3 regions of the Lutispora sp. QWL-02 genome follow, and region 2 is predicted to be linked to each of the others. Evidence: riboswitches for the same ligand, from Rfam matches in the RefSeq annotation. Region 2 holds a riboswitch; each other region holds the start of a gene.
What was found. A riboswitch is a leader RNA that binds a small molecule or an ion and turns the genes downstream of it on or off. The one in region 2 is predicted to bind cyclic di-GMP.
Positions count from the first base shown of each region.

Region 1 (4,611 bases), 1.6 Mb from region 2:
TATAACTCCATCAACGAAAAATGTTATAGGAGGCAATGCGGCGGTATTTAAGACTTATGGCGATCATCCATATAAAATGCTGGTGAAGGAAAAGGCAGCAATGATATCCTCTATAACAGCAGAAACAAAAAAATTATATGGCTCAAAAAACCTCACCCCTATGACCAAGATGGGAGCTTTCTCTCTTCTGACGGAAGCCCTGAGGAAAGCTTTAGAATACAAAGGGAAAAAAGAGAAGGACTATAATGGGGATTATGAAGCCTTATTGAAGGTCTTGGACAAAGAAATGCCTCTTTTCATAAACTGCAGCACAAAGGCCGATATGGATGCAGCAGAAATGGCTTTGAAGGATTTCGATATAGATGTAGTATTTATAGGCGCCTTCGGCATTCATAAGGATGTCACCAAGATACTCGGCAGGAGGGCAGGCATAGTTCTTGGAGATTTGACCTGTGCCATGTCGTATAAAAACTCTATAGTAGACTTTTTTGCAATAAAAAGATTGGTAGAAGAAGATATGGATATTGCCATCAGTTCTTGCGGAGATAATGCAGCGTCAGGCAAAGAATCTCTGTTATGGAATGCCATATTATATTACAAGAATGGCCTGGACAGTGAAGACGTACTCAAAATGATTACCTCAATACCTTCTAAAATATTGGGTGTTGATAATAGGATCGGTTCTGTTGAAATAGGCAAAGATGCTGATTTATCTATATGGTCTGCTAATCCTATTGAGACATATGCCGCGAGGGCTGAAGCAGTCTATATAAATGGTGAGAATATCCTAAATTCCAGGAGGGTTGCTTCATGCTGGTGATTAAAAATGCTAAAATATATACTTGTTCCGGAAAAGTTATTGAAAAAGGAGATATCCTTATTTCTTATGGAAAGATAAAAGAGGTTGGTGTAAATTTAAAATGCAGCTGCAATAATGTGATTGATGCGGAAGGCATGGTTGTAATACCGGGAATTATTGATGCCCACAGCCATATAGGTGGTTTTGGCACCGATATGAGCGATCAGGATTTGAATGAGATGACAAAAAATGCTACTCCGGAGGTCCAATCAATATATTCTATCGATACCGGTTCAAAAATGTTTGAGAGAGTCAGGAGAGCCGGAATAACAACCTCTGCAATTGCTCCGGGAAGCGGCAATGTGGTGGGCGGCTTAGTATGTGCAGTAAAATCCTATGGCAACAGTATTGAGGATATGTGCATAAAAAACCCTGTAGCTTTAAAAATGGCCTTAGGCGGTAATCCAAAGGGAGTCTATGGTAAGCGCAACCAAGTGCCTATGACCAGAATGGGAATCGCGCAAGTTATGAGAGAGACCCTTATTAAGGGAAAGGAATACATGGATAAAAGGGCAGGAGCTAAGGATGATGGATCATCCATGGTGCCTTATGATACAGGGTTGGAAAATGTCTGCAGAGTGCTTAGAAGGGAAATACCCATCAAGGTCCATTGCGAGCAGTTTGATATGCTTACAACTATTAGGATAGCAAAGGAATTTAATGTGGAGTTTACCCTTGATCATGCTTGGGGAGCCGGTGATTTTATTGATGATATAGTCGACTCGGGCTGCAGAGGAGTTATTTATGGACCTATTGGTGTACCTTTACTGCCGGGGGAGTGCGGCAAAATCGACATAGGAGTCCTGGTGGAATTGGACAAAAAAGGAGTAAACTGTGCGATAATGACTGACGGTCCCATATTAAACCCGGAGGTAATCATTATACAAGCCGGTGAAGTAATTCGTTTTGGCGGAGATATAGAGAGAGTGCTCAATATGCTGACAATCAATCCTGCCAAGATATTGGGCATTGAAGACAGAGTAGGTTCTATTGAGGAAGGTAAGGATGCAGACATAGTTATTTTTAAGGGGATGCCTGCGGTAGATACGAATGCAACTGTTGCCTATACAATTATTAATGGTGAAGTAGTATATAAAAAATAAAGATGAATATAGTTCAAGCTATGTAGAAGGAGAGAAATGGAAGTATTCTTAAAGATACACATCTAAATCGATTCATGCCTTCTATATAGTCTCACAGTTGCTACCATCTGAGGTGAAGCATTTGACATTGAAGGGTGTGAAAACTATAATTGAGTTAAGATTAGGGGGCAATTATGTAAACTGTATTTTATGATGCCTGTTTACAGATTACCTTAATTTTGAGCAGTGACACTATATTAAACATTTAGATACAGAGTTTCTTAACCTCCTATATCTTTCTATGGATTAGGAGGTCTTTATTTTCTTTATATTATGAGGTTTGGAGCTTGCACGTTATAAAATAATTTTAAAGGAGCGGATTATCAAATGAAACCGGATCAATGCGAAGAATATGAGTGCAGCAGCTATAATTATGGGGACAAGGTAAGATTGAAGACGGATTGGTATCAGAAGCATGGATTTCCTTATAAGAAAGGAAGCTGTTTCAAGGTTTATTATCAGTATTTCGATTGGATCGTAACAAACAGAGCCGATTTTCACATAGCTGATATAGAACTGGTAGAAACCAAAGCTAAGACAGCATAGAACCACATTTGCATACATGCCTGACATCCATATAACGCTCAGGTTCCTCCTCATGGCACAGTTTCTTCATCTCAAAATACCTATATACTTTTTTAAAAGACCTGTCCATAACCTCTGGTGGATTATGTCATTTCTTCAATAAAGCTCTCCTGTAAAGGTAAACGACTCAAGGATTGACAACCTAACTTCACGATATAGCCTGTTATGCAGCATGCCGAAAAGAAGATAAATATTGACATATCAATTTTCAGATGGTAATATAAAAATAATTTGTATAATCAATAATGGGCAAACCTGTCGAAAGTCAGGGACGCAAAGCTACGAGTCTAATGTGGGACACTACGATAGTCGGGCTGCAATAGGAGTACTGTCTTATTCAAACCGTGGTAAATTTGTACTATGGTTTTTTTGATTTGTAAGCGGGATTGGTGTATATCCCGTTTAAAGCAGCAAAAATTACATATAAAAGGAGAGCCAGTAAATGAACGTTGAATATATAAATCCATTCATCACAGCAAGTCGAAGCGTGATAAGGCAAACCACTGGATTTGAGCCTGCCATTGGAGAGCTATATGTTAAAGCCACACCATATACCGGCGACAAAGTTATGATTATAATAGGCCTGGCAGGTAAAATTCGCGGAAATGTAGTAGTATCTTTTGATTATGAAACAGCTTATAAGATCGTTTCTGCAATGATGGGCGGAATGCCTATACAGACCCTCGATGAAATGTCCAAAAGCGCCATTGCAGAGCTGTGCAATATGATATTAGGGAATACGGCAACAATTTTTTCGAAAAAAAATATTCATGTGGATATAACGCCTCCCACAGTCTTAACCGGAGATAACATGCAATTAAGTGCAGCTAAATCAACGGTTGTGTGCATACCCTTAATATTAGACGATAACGCTAAAATAGAACTGGATATATCATATGTAGAAAACTGATAGGTAAAACAGTCAATTTGATGTAATATCCACCCGTCCTACAGCATATCTAAAATTCAGGAGAACTTTTGTTGCTTCTTAATTTCTGGAAGGCTGGGTGGTTTCGTGAATAATAAAAGAATCTTGACTTTCATTCTTATTTTATCATTTACTTTTACCTCTGTTATTTTGCCATGCTGCGAAGGGCTTACAGAGCCCAATGCATCAGCTCAGCAAGACGAGACAACAGGAGACGCGGTGCAGAAAAATAGGCTGCCCTTCGAGGGGTTGATAAGTGATCCGGATTGGCAGGAGGACGGGCAGGACTCAGAGATAGAAGAGCAAAGGATGGCAGAGGCGGAAAAGCGCTTCTATGATGATATTGATGCCATGGTAAAGAAACAAGTGAATAGCTTTGCGAAAAACGGCGGAAAAGGTACCATAGGCATATATATAAAGGAATTAAAAACAGGCTATGAATATGATTACAACGGCAGCAAGCTATCCGACAAGTTTGAAGGCGAGGGCTTTTTCCAGACGGCGTCAACCTGCAAGCTGGCAGCGGCGGCAGTGGTATATTATTTAAATAATTTGGGAGAGTTGGATATCGATAAAGAGTATACGGATGAAATTACAGGAAGCAAGTATAACATGAAGCAGCTCACCTATAAGATGATAACTCATTCCGTTAACGGATATTTTAATACATTGCTGAGGCATTTCGGCAACGTTAAGCTCAATGAAGTTTTTTTAGAGCTGGGGCTGAAGAATACCTATGTATATAGTGAGATAGGCCCTGCTCCGGCTATGTCATATAATGAAAACATCAAAAGGTACGGCGCCAGCAAAGGACCCAGGACCACGCCAAGGGATCTGGGGCATATCTTGGATCTGCTTTATGAGGGCAAGACCTTCGGGGAGGCTAACAGCAAATATTTTGATGAATCCCTGAGAAACAATATTTACAGCAACAGGCTGCCCCAGGGCATCGGATATAAATCTCCGGTAGCCCATAAGACGGGAACCAATGACAGCGGCGTATATAATGATGCAGGCATAATATATTTGAAGGATAATCCATATATTATGGTTGTTATGAGCTTAGGCAGCCAAACATCGGTGCAGGCTGCATATAG
Region 1 is NZ_CM177762.1:1,102,762-1,107,372, forward strand. It holds gene AC4HCY_RS04835 (amidohydrolase family protein) at 1-820, shown strand, start outside; gene AC4HCY_RS04840 (amidohydrolase family protein) at 811-1,962, shown strand; gene AC4HCY_RS04845 (hypothetical protein) at 2,329-2,547, shown strand; cyclic di-GMP riboswitch class I at 2,825-2,908, shown strand; gene AC4HCY_RS04850 (chemotaxis protein CheX) at 3,029-3,496, shown strand; gene AC4HCY_RS04855 (serine hydrolase) at 3,602-4,611, shown strand, end outside.
Region 1: another riboswitch for cyclic di-GMP. It lies ahead of AC4HCY_RS04850 (chemotaxis protein CheX); the one in region 2 lies ahead of AC4HCY_RS18940 (signal peptidase I).

Region 2 (4,611 bases):
AAAGTAAGGCACCCATTCTGTATCTATAACAGAATTATCACCATTGGTATATGTGGCTCTTACGTTTACCAATTTCCAATCAGATGAGAAAGCGTCTTTCTTAATATATATATATTTATTGTTGGAGCCCAATACCTCTTTATAGTCAACATCCTTCCTATTCAACCCTTCCAATTCAGTCAATCTGTCTAATACCAGAAGGACTCTTGTTACTTTCACATCATGATTATTATCAGACTCATGACGGAGCTCTAATTCCATAGATTTAAATGTCTTTTGGGTTTCGTTGAACTGGAAGGTATATCCGTATCCATTAAAACCTACATCAGGATCCAGGGAATTATAAACGTCTGTATGATATTCCTCTCTGGCTTTCAACGAGAAGTTCTGACCGCTATATAATGCAGCATATTGTGTCGGATTCTCTTCACCTGGCAGAGGCTCTTCTACCTGCATTGCATGTATAGTGAAGTCGGCCTTCAATCCTAGCTTCTGGAATTCGTTGCCTGCACTCTTATGAAGGGCTACTGCAAATTCAACCTTTCTATTATCTCCTTGATTCATAAAAATAAAGGGATCAAAATATCCTCCGTTGTCATATATCATTTTGTAGAGGCTCCCTACATAGAGGATATCATCTTCAACGCCATCATAAGCCTTTGCGGTTACAGCTACATACAGTTTTTTCAAGAAATCATTGAATAACGCATCGCTAACCGGCTCTCCCGTCAGGTTATTCTGTCTTACATTTTCTACTGTCAATCTATAAACCTTTGAGGACAATGAACCTTTATTTATCAGGTCAAAATATCCTTTTTCGGGATCATAGGCATATTGCGGCGGCTCGTTTCTGTCATTTTCAGCTTCGTAATTAAAGGATGGCTGCAAATTCTGTATTGTAAAGTTTGCTATAGTGCCTTCTCCACCACCGGCTTCTATCTCCAATGTGCCTGCTTGGAACGCTGCTGTGCTGGCTGCCTGGCTGGTAAACCATGCCATGGTGCCGACCCCAGCTAAGCTAAAGAGTATAGTTACGGCTATCATCATAGCGAGAAATTTCTTTTTCATTCAATCTCCTCCTATTTACTTTTTAGCAAGCTGCACAATTAATTAGCTGGGGTATATTGCTGAGTCCATCCTGGATTTTCGGTCTGGGTTGCATCAAAAGTAAAGTTTAGTGTGCCTGCTTTACCTTGATAGCTATTGTCTGCTCCTTCAGGAAGTCTGTAACTCATAACTAAATCTGTTTCTCCTGCGGCTGCTAAAGGTGTATTGAATTCTACAGGCTGGAATGCTCCAACATTGACCCACTCACCGTCATTTATTTTAATCTGAAGGGGATGATTGCCGCTGAACAGCCCCGTATCATTGGATGTTGTCATGCTTACCCTAAACTTCAAAGGCAATGTGCCAGTATTGCTAATTTTTATGGTATTGGAATCGGACCAAACTGGATATATATTAGAAATATCTTTGCTAAACTGAACTGTTTCATTAGCCTTAATCTCCAATGTACCTGCCGTAAACACATTATCTGCACTTGTTGCCTGGCTTGTGAACCACGCGAAGGATCCTGCACCTATACCAAAGGCCAGCATTGCTATCAATACTAAACTGATTATCGCTTTCTTTTTCATTTTTTCTTCCTCCCAATTTTTAAATTATTTTTTTTGATACCGAAACCTAAGCCCTGTCATCCTCCATCTTTAACGAAAAAATTCATTGTTATCCAAATTACTCCTTTCCCATGTATTTTTCATATCCTTAACGGGCATATATGTTGATAAAGGGCTAGCCCCTTATATCCTCAGCTTTTTCTTCTTTCTTACTCTTTTCTTCTTCATCCATCTCTTTTAGAAAATTCTTTATCTCTCCTCCAGCCAGCACCCCTACGGGTACCAATATAAAAAGCACCATGCCGATGGGAGTCTGGATGAATTTGGTCACATATCCCCCTTTGGGTATCCTGAAAATGTATTTGCCTACGATGTTTTCGCTATTGGCCTTAAGGTCTAAATCCTCTACGTTATTAGCATCTCCTTTGGTGACAAAGCTTCCGTCCGGATTTTTATCTGTTATCCTGTGAGTCACCAATGTGTTTCCGGAGGCTCTAAAGGTTATGATATCCCCTTTATCCAGTTCCTCCATCTTTACAGCCTTTGTTATTATCATATCTCCCGGCTTAATAGCAGGGCTCATGCTGCCCGTCAGAACATACATAAATTTGAAGCTTCCGATACCGGGAACATGCTTTGGATCTGATTTCGCTTTGAAAGAGGAAAAAATAAAAAGTGCAAGGCACAAAACCAAGGCTGCACAGACCACATCAAAGAATATTTTGATATACTTTTTTATCAATCGTTCCTTCCCCCCGTATCCCTCTGATTTTTTTAGTTAAATATATGGACATGAATAAGGTTTTATTCCTATATACATAGGAATTTTTTACTATATTTGCAGCTATAGTATTGACTTTTCCATCTTTTTTATTCCTTAGAATTTTATTCTATGGAAATATTTTATGCATTTGCTCCAAATAAATGATAAGCGCCATCGAAGGAGAAAAATAATTATTTTAAAGCCATGCCTGGCACACATAGAAAAACCCACCTACATTTGTAAGTAGATGGGTCGGTTGCACCATTGGCTAAATACACTCCAGGTGCCCATTTAGAAAGTGTATCTCATTGCCTCCCATATAGTATAAAGGACTTATTTTCTACAGGACTATATTACTATAGGTGGGAAGGCAAATTTTGTTATATTCAGTTGTCGTTTTATATTTTTTTTAAAACAATGTTTTATTGGTTCTTTGCTTTTTCTTCCGATTATACCTTTTTTTTCATTCCTTTGCTGCCGCTCAGGGCGGCGGACCGGATCAGTTCAAGCCCTTCATGCTCAGGCTTATCCGGCTTCTTTCCAGATCCACCTCCAGCACCTTGACCTTTACAATGTCCCCAACCTGTACAACTTCCATGGGACGCCTAACAAATTTATCTGCCAGCTCCGATATATGGACCAGACCGTCCTGATGGACGCCAATATCCACAAAGGCTCCAAAATCTATTACATTCCTCACGGTCCCTGTAAGTATCATGCCCGGCTTCAGGTCCTTCATTTCCAGCACATCGGTATGAAAAATGGGCTTAGGCATCTCATCTCTTGGGTCTCTGCCCGGCTTCTGCAGTTCCTTTATTATATCCCTCAATGTAGGCACTCCTACACCTATCTCCTCCGAAAGCTTTTCAACATTAAGGCCGTTGACCTGCTGCAGGACTTCTGCCAGTAATTTGGGCTCGCTTTTATCACATCCCAGCTTTTCAAGCAGTATCGTAGCTGCTTCATAGGATTCAGGATGCACTGCCGTATTATCCAGTATGTTTTGGGATTCGGGTATCCTCAGGAAGCCCGCGCACTGTTCGAAGGCCTTTTCTCCAAGCTTTTTCACCTTCAAAAGCTCCTTTCGGCTCTTGAACTTGCCGACTTCTTCCCTATAGGCCACCAAATTTTTTGCCACTGCAGAGTTTATGCCGGATACATATTGCAGAAGAGACGGAGTGGCAGTATTCAGATCTACCCCGACAGAGTTCACGCAGTCCTCCACCACAGCGTTTAAGGCTCCCGATAAATTTTTCTGAGACACATCATGCTGATATTGGCCTACTCCTATGGATTTCGGATCTATTTTGACCAGCTCCGCCAGAGGATCCTGGAGCCTTCTTCCTATAGATATGGCACCCCTTAAAGAAACATTTACATCCGGATATTCCTTTGCCGCCAGCTCAGATGCGGAGTACACCGAAGCTCCTGCTTCATTGACCACAATATAGTGCAGTGGCTTATCCGTTTCCTTTATGATCTCTGCGCATATTTTTTCAGATTCTCTTGAAGCCGTACCATTTCCCAGAGAAATTATCTCTACATTATGCTTTTTGATAAGCTTTTTCAATTCCTCTTTGGCTTCCTCCACTTTATTCTGCGGAGGTGTGGCATAAACCGTCGTGGTATCCAAAAGCTTGCCTGTATCGTCCAGTACGGCTATCTTGCAGCCGGTCCTATAGGCAGGGTCAAAGCCCATAACACTCTTTCCCTTTATGGGAGGCTGAAGCAGTAAATTTTTTAAATTGGTTCCAAATACCTTTATTGCTTGCTCCTCAGCTTTTTCTGTGAGCTCATTTCTTATTTCTCTTTCTATAGAAGGAGCAATGAGCCTGTCATAGGAATCCAGCGCCGTATCGCTGAGTATCGTTCCATAGGGGGATCTTTCTATTATTATGCTTGCCTCCAGCTTGGGTATTATTCTGTCTTTAGGTGCGTCGATCTTGACTGAAAGCATCTTCTCCTTTTCTCCTCTGTTTATGGCCAATACTCTATGAGACGGTATTTTCTTTATAGGCTCTGCAAAATCATAATACATCTGGTATTCGGACTTTTCCTCCGTCAAGCCCTTGGTGCTTATGGTGCCGAGATTAAAGGTCAATTCCCTGATAAATTTTCTGTAATCCGCATTGTCCGAGATATCCTCAGCAATTATATCCATAGCTCCTTTTAAAGCATCTTCCCAGGTTTCTACTCCAAGCTCCCGATTTATGTATTGGGATGCGATTTCCT
Region 2 is NZ_CM177762.1:3,967,791-3,972,401, forward strand. It holds gene AC4HCY_RS18930 (TasA family protein) at 1-1,068, opposite strand, end outside; gene AC4HCY_RS18935 (TasA family protein) at 1,107-1,637, opposite strand; gene AC4HCY_RS18940 (signal peptidase I) at 1,792-2,358, opposite strand; cyclic di-GMP riboswitch class II at 2,621-2,704, opposite strand; gene AC4HCY_RS18945 (Tex family protein) at 2,879-4,611, opposite strand, start outside.

Region 3 (4,611 bases), 790 kb from region 2:
AAAAACCATCAAAAATATATGAGCCAATAATCATTAATATATCTTTAAATAATATTTCCAATTTTCAAAAGACATATGCAGAGATCAATGAAAAAGCTATACAAGCATTAAAAGGTAAAGCATATAAGATAAACATCAAGGATACAGGCAGCGATGAATTAGAAAAGCTTTATTCGGATATAAGCATTTATATTGAAAAAGCTTTAATAGACGGCAGCTTCCCAAGTCTTGTAGAAAAGAGTGATGCTATAGCAAAATCTATTGGCGGCGAATCTAAAATAAACATCGATAGTAAATATATATACCTGCATATAACTAAAAACGATAAATCTTTGTACAAGCTTATACCAAGACAAACACAGAAAGCAGGTGATTTAAAATAATGAATTATAAGGAACATATTATTGGTGCAGTTGCAGCAATAATTGTATTTTTAAGTTTGCTTGGGTTTGATATATTGCCTTTAATTTTTCTTATAGGTTTTGCAGGAGCAATATATTTTATCACTGACAGCAAGCTATTAAAAGTAAAAAGCTCTTCTGTTGGCGAAGGAAGAAAGGATAGCTCCATTTCTTTCAACGATATAGGAGGACAAGAGATAGCTAAAAATGAGCTGCGGGAAGCCCTTGAATTCATAAAAAGCAATGACAAGCTAAAAGCCTTAGGTATTCGCCCATTAAAGGGTATATTATTGAACGGGCCCCCTGGAACAGGAAAAACTCTATTGGCAAAAGCTGCAGCTCAATACACCAATTCCATATTTTTATCAGCCAGCGGCTCTGAATTTGTAGAAATGTATGTAGGTGTAGGCGCCAAAAGGGTTCGTCAGCTATTCACCCAGGCCAAACAAGCTGCAAAAAGGATGAACAGGCACAGTGCCGTAATCTTCATTGATGAAATCGAGGTGCTGGGCGGAAAAAGAGGACAAAACCACAGCCACCAGGAACACGATCAGACACTCAACGAGCTTTTGGTCCAAATGGACGGAATTTCTTCTGACGATGAGGTAAAAGTCCTTGTGATTGGAGCGACTAATAGGTCGGATATGCTGGATTCGGCGCTCCTGCGCCCCGGAAGATTTGACCGCATTGTAAAGGTTGATTTGCCCGATAAAAAGGGAAGGGCTCATATTTTAAAGCTCCATACAAGGAATAAGCCTTTATCCGCAGAAGTCGAAATAGAGGCTATAGCAAGGGATACCTTCGGGTTCTCCGGAGCCCAGCTGGAAAGCGTAGCCAATGAAGCGGCCATATTGGCAATGCGAGATGAATCAAAAGAAATATCTTCCGTGCATTTTAAAAATGCTATTGAAAAGGTTATGATGGGAGAAAAGCTTGACAGGCTTCCCAGTGTCGATGAGAAGCTTAGAATTGCAATACATGAATCAGGCCATGCTCTGATAGGAGAGCTTTTATTCCCGCATTCCGTAGCCAGTGTGAATGTTGCATCAAGGAGCAATGCTCTTGGTTATGTGCGCAATACACAGGAAGACGATATGTTTCTTTATACCTGTGATTACCTTAATGGCCGCATCGCAGTATCCTTAGCCGGAGCTCTGGCCGAAGAGGTTCTGTTGAGCTCCAGAAGCACAGGAGCGTCAAGCGATTTTCAGAATGCATCGGACCTTGCCCGCCATATAGTATATGGAGGCATGTCTGAATTAGGCATAATATCGGCCGAAGATTTGCCAAAGGAAAAACTTCACAATGCTATTTCATCCATATTGGGAGAGGTAGAAAAAAGCACCCTTTCTCTATTGAATGAAAACATACAAATATTGAAGGATGTATCCAGCGAGTTATTGGATAAAGAAACTCTGTCCGGTGATGAGCTAAGAGCTTTGATCAAAAAAGAAGCCGCATAAAAAATATTGTCATTCTATAGGCTATAAGCCTGAGGATGACAATATTTTTGCTTATTTGCACCATTCCATAGATCTCTCCACAGCCTTTTCCCATCCTATATATTTTTCATTTCTCAGCTCATTACTCATGCATGGTATGAATATCCTATCAAGAAGTCCATTCCTTTTGTATTTCATCCTTGCTGTTCCAAAGACCTGAACCGAGACCCGCCAAATATGAGGCACCCAACGCAGTTGTCTCTATCATTCTTGAATCTATACAATCTCTTTACTGTTTACTATAAGATAAGTAGATATAAAGAATAAAGCAACAAAAATAAAAAATGATGCTGCAATAACTATTCCCAATACTTCTCACCCCTTCCCCGTTATGGCGAAAAATGCCTTTCATAATGCCGACAGCAACGCTTGATTATATGCATATTGAACTAAATAAAGCCGCCAATCATAAGATAGCGACTTTATAAATAACGCATCCACATTATTTAGCACGGCAACTGGCTGGCTTAGTAATCTTCACTGTAGCCCCTATAGCTTTGCGTCGCCACCTTTCGATGGGTTTGCCTTTATCAAGTTTTGTTTAATTGAATTATATTCCTGTATTCAACTCGTGGACATATGTCTAAATATACATTTATTTAGCACTAAAGACCCTGTTTTTTTATATAATTTGCAGGTATTATAGGCTATTATTTATAAGGCTATCAGTATATTTATCCAGATCTAGCACTAAAACAAGCTGCATCGGAATTTTATTTCTCCGCTAATTCTCTGATAGCATTCAGCGTTCTATCTATCTCTTCCATCGTATTGTATGGAGCAAGCCCTACACGCACCAGCCCGCCGCTCTCTCTCAAGCCTAAAACCCTGACCAGTTTTGAAGCATAAAAATCTCCATCCCACACAAATATGCCTCTGTCTGAAAGATATTCGGCTACTTCTCTCGGAGATTTGTTTTTCATGGTAAAGGATACTGTCGAAGTTCTTGGATATCCCTTTGGAGGACCATAAATTCTAACTCCCGGTATTCTTTCCAATCCATCTATAAAATGCTCTGTTATCGGCTGTTCATAAGCTTCCAGAGCCAACATACCGGCGACCACATTTCTTCTTCTGCCTATGAAGCCTTTTAACTCTTTTTCAAATTCACTTCCGTAGGTCTCGCCTATAGAAGCAATAAACTCTATAGCTTCTGCAGCTCCTGCTATTCCTTCGTGATTTAATGTCCCGGTCTCAAATTTATAAGGTGCAAAATCATCCTGTTCTTTAACTTTTATAGTCCTTAGCCCTTCTAATTTCTCCTTTTTGGAATATAGTACCCCAATATGCGGACCGAAGAACTTATATGCAGAACAGAAAAGGAAATCCGTATCCAAGTCTTTAACATCTATAGGGCCGTGAAGAGCATAGTGTACTGCATCCACAATAGTAAGTGCTCCTACTTCATGAGCCATTGAAACCATTGTCTTCACATCGCTGATAGTCCCTACTCCGTTTGAAGCATAGTTGAACGCTGCAACCTTGGTTTTATCATTGAGCTTGCTTTTAAAGTCGTTCATATCAATTATACACTTTTCCAGATCCACCTTGACATTATGTATTATTATACCCCTTTCCTCCTGCATCTCCCAGGGTCCTCTATTGCACTCATGATCTATATCAGTAATAATCACTTCATCCCCGGGCTTAAGATCTCTGGCTATAGCAGAAGCAAGGTTGAAATTTATTGTTGTAGAATTGGCACCAAAGGAAACCTCATCCCAAGAACATCCAATAAAATCTGCAAAAGCTTTTCTGGTTTCCAAAAGCATATTATCTGTCTCAACGCTGGTGGCAAAAACTCCGTGAATATTGCAATTATGCCATGTGAGATAATCTACTACCTTGTCGATGACCCTTTGGGGTACCTGTGTGCCTCCTGGCCCATCCAAATATGCGGCAGGGTATCCGTTTATCTTTCTTTCCATAGCAGGAAATTGTTTTCTCATAGCTTCAACATCGTATTTCATCGCAAATCCCCCTAAATTTTATTTGAATATTCAGCTTTATTATACAATTTATCTCACCTAAAAGCTATAGAAAAAGGACACCCAGTTAACGAACATATCCCAATCCCATTCATAAAATAGTAATATGAATAACTATAAGGAGGTAGCTATGGGTTTAGACAGACAAAATAGGTATAATCGAGCACGTGCGGTAAATTATGCGAAAACTTTTGCCTTATCCCCAAACCCAGGCTTTAAGTATTTTCAAATTTATGAAACCTTGGGCGGGGACTGCACGAATTTTATCTCTCAGTGCCTGCTGGCTGGCGGTGCACCTATGACATATACTACAGAATACGCCTGGTGGTATAATAAGTCAGGTACCTATGATACTAATGATGATAGGTGGTCGGTGCCTTGGGCCGTCGCTCACTCGTTATACTGGACCCTAAAAGTGAATAATAACTCCAATATCGATGCTGCAAAAGGTCTTGAAGTAGGCAGCGCAGCCATGCTTGAGCTGGGGGATTTAATTTTTTTTGAAGATGATAATGGAGTTATATTTCACTCAACTATAGTAACAGGTTATTCACCCATCGACACACTCATATCTCAACATACCTATGAAGCATTGAATATACCCTACATCAGATCATGGGAAGCTAAAAGATATCACTATTTAAAAATAAGGGTATGATCTTATCCTGTTTTAAATAATAATGCTGTCCTCTTTGAAAGCGGACAGCATTATTAAGAATA
Region 3 is NZ_CM177762.1:3,181,100-3,185,710, forward strand. It holds gene AC4HCY_RS15085 (hypothetical protein) at 1-383, shown strand, start outside; gene AC4HCY_RS15090 (AAA family ATPase) at 383-1,864, shown strand; partial or broken gene AC4HCY_RS15095 (glycerol kinase) at 1,916-2,114, opposite strand; cyclic di-GMP riboswitch class I at 2,354-2,439, opposite strand; gene AC4HCY_RS15100 (cysteine desulfurase-like protein) at 2,617-3,873, opposite strand; gene AC4HCY_RS15105 (amidase domain-containing protein) at 4,022-4,549, shown strand.
Region 3: another riboswitch for cyclic di-GMP. It lies ahead of AC4HCY_RS15095 (glycerol kinase); the one in region 2 lies ahead of AC4HCY_RS18940 (signal peptidase I).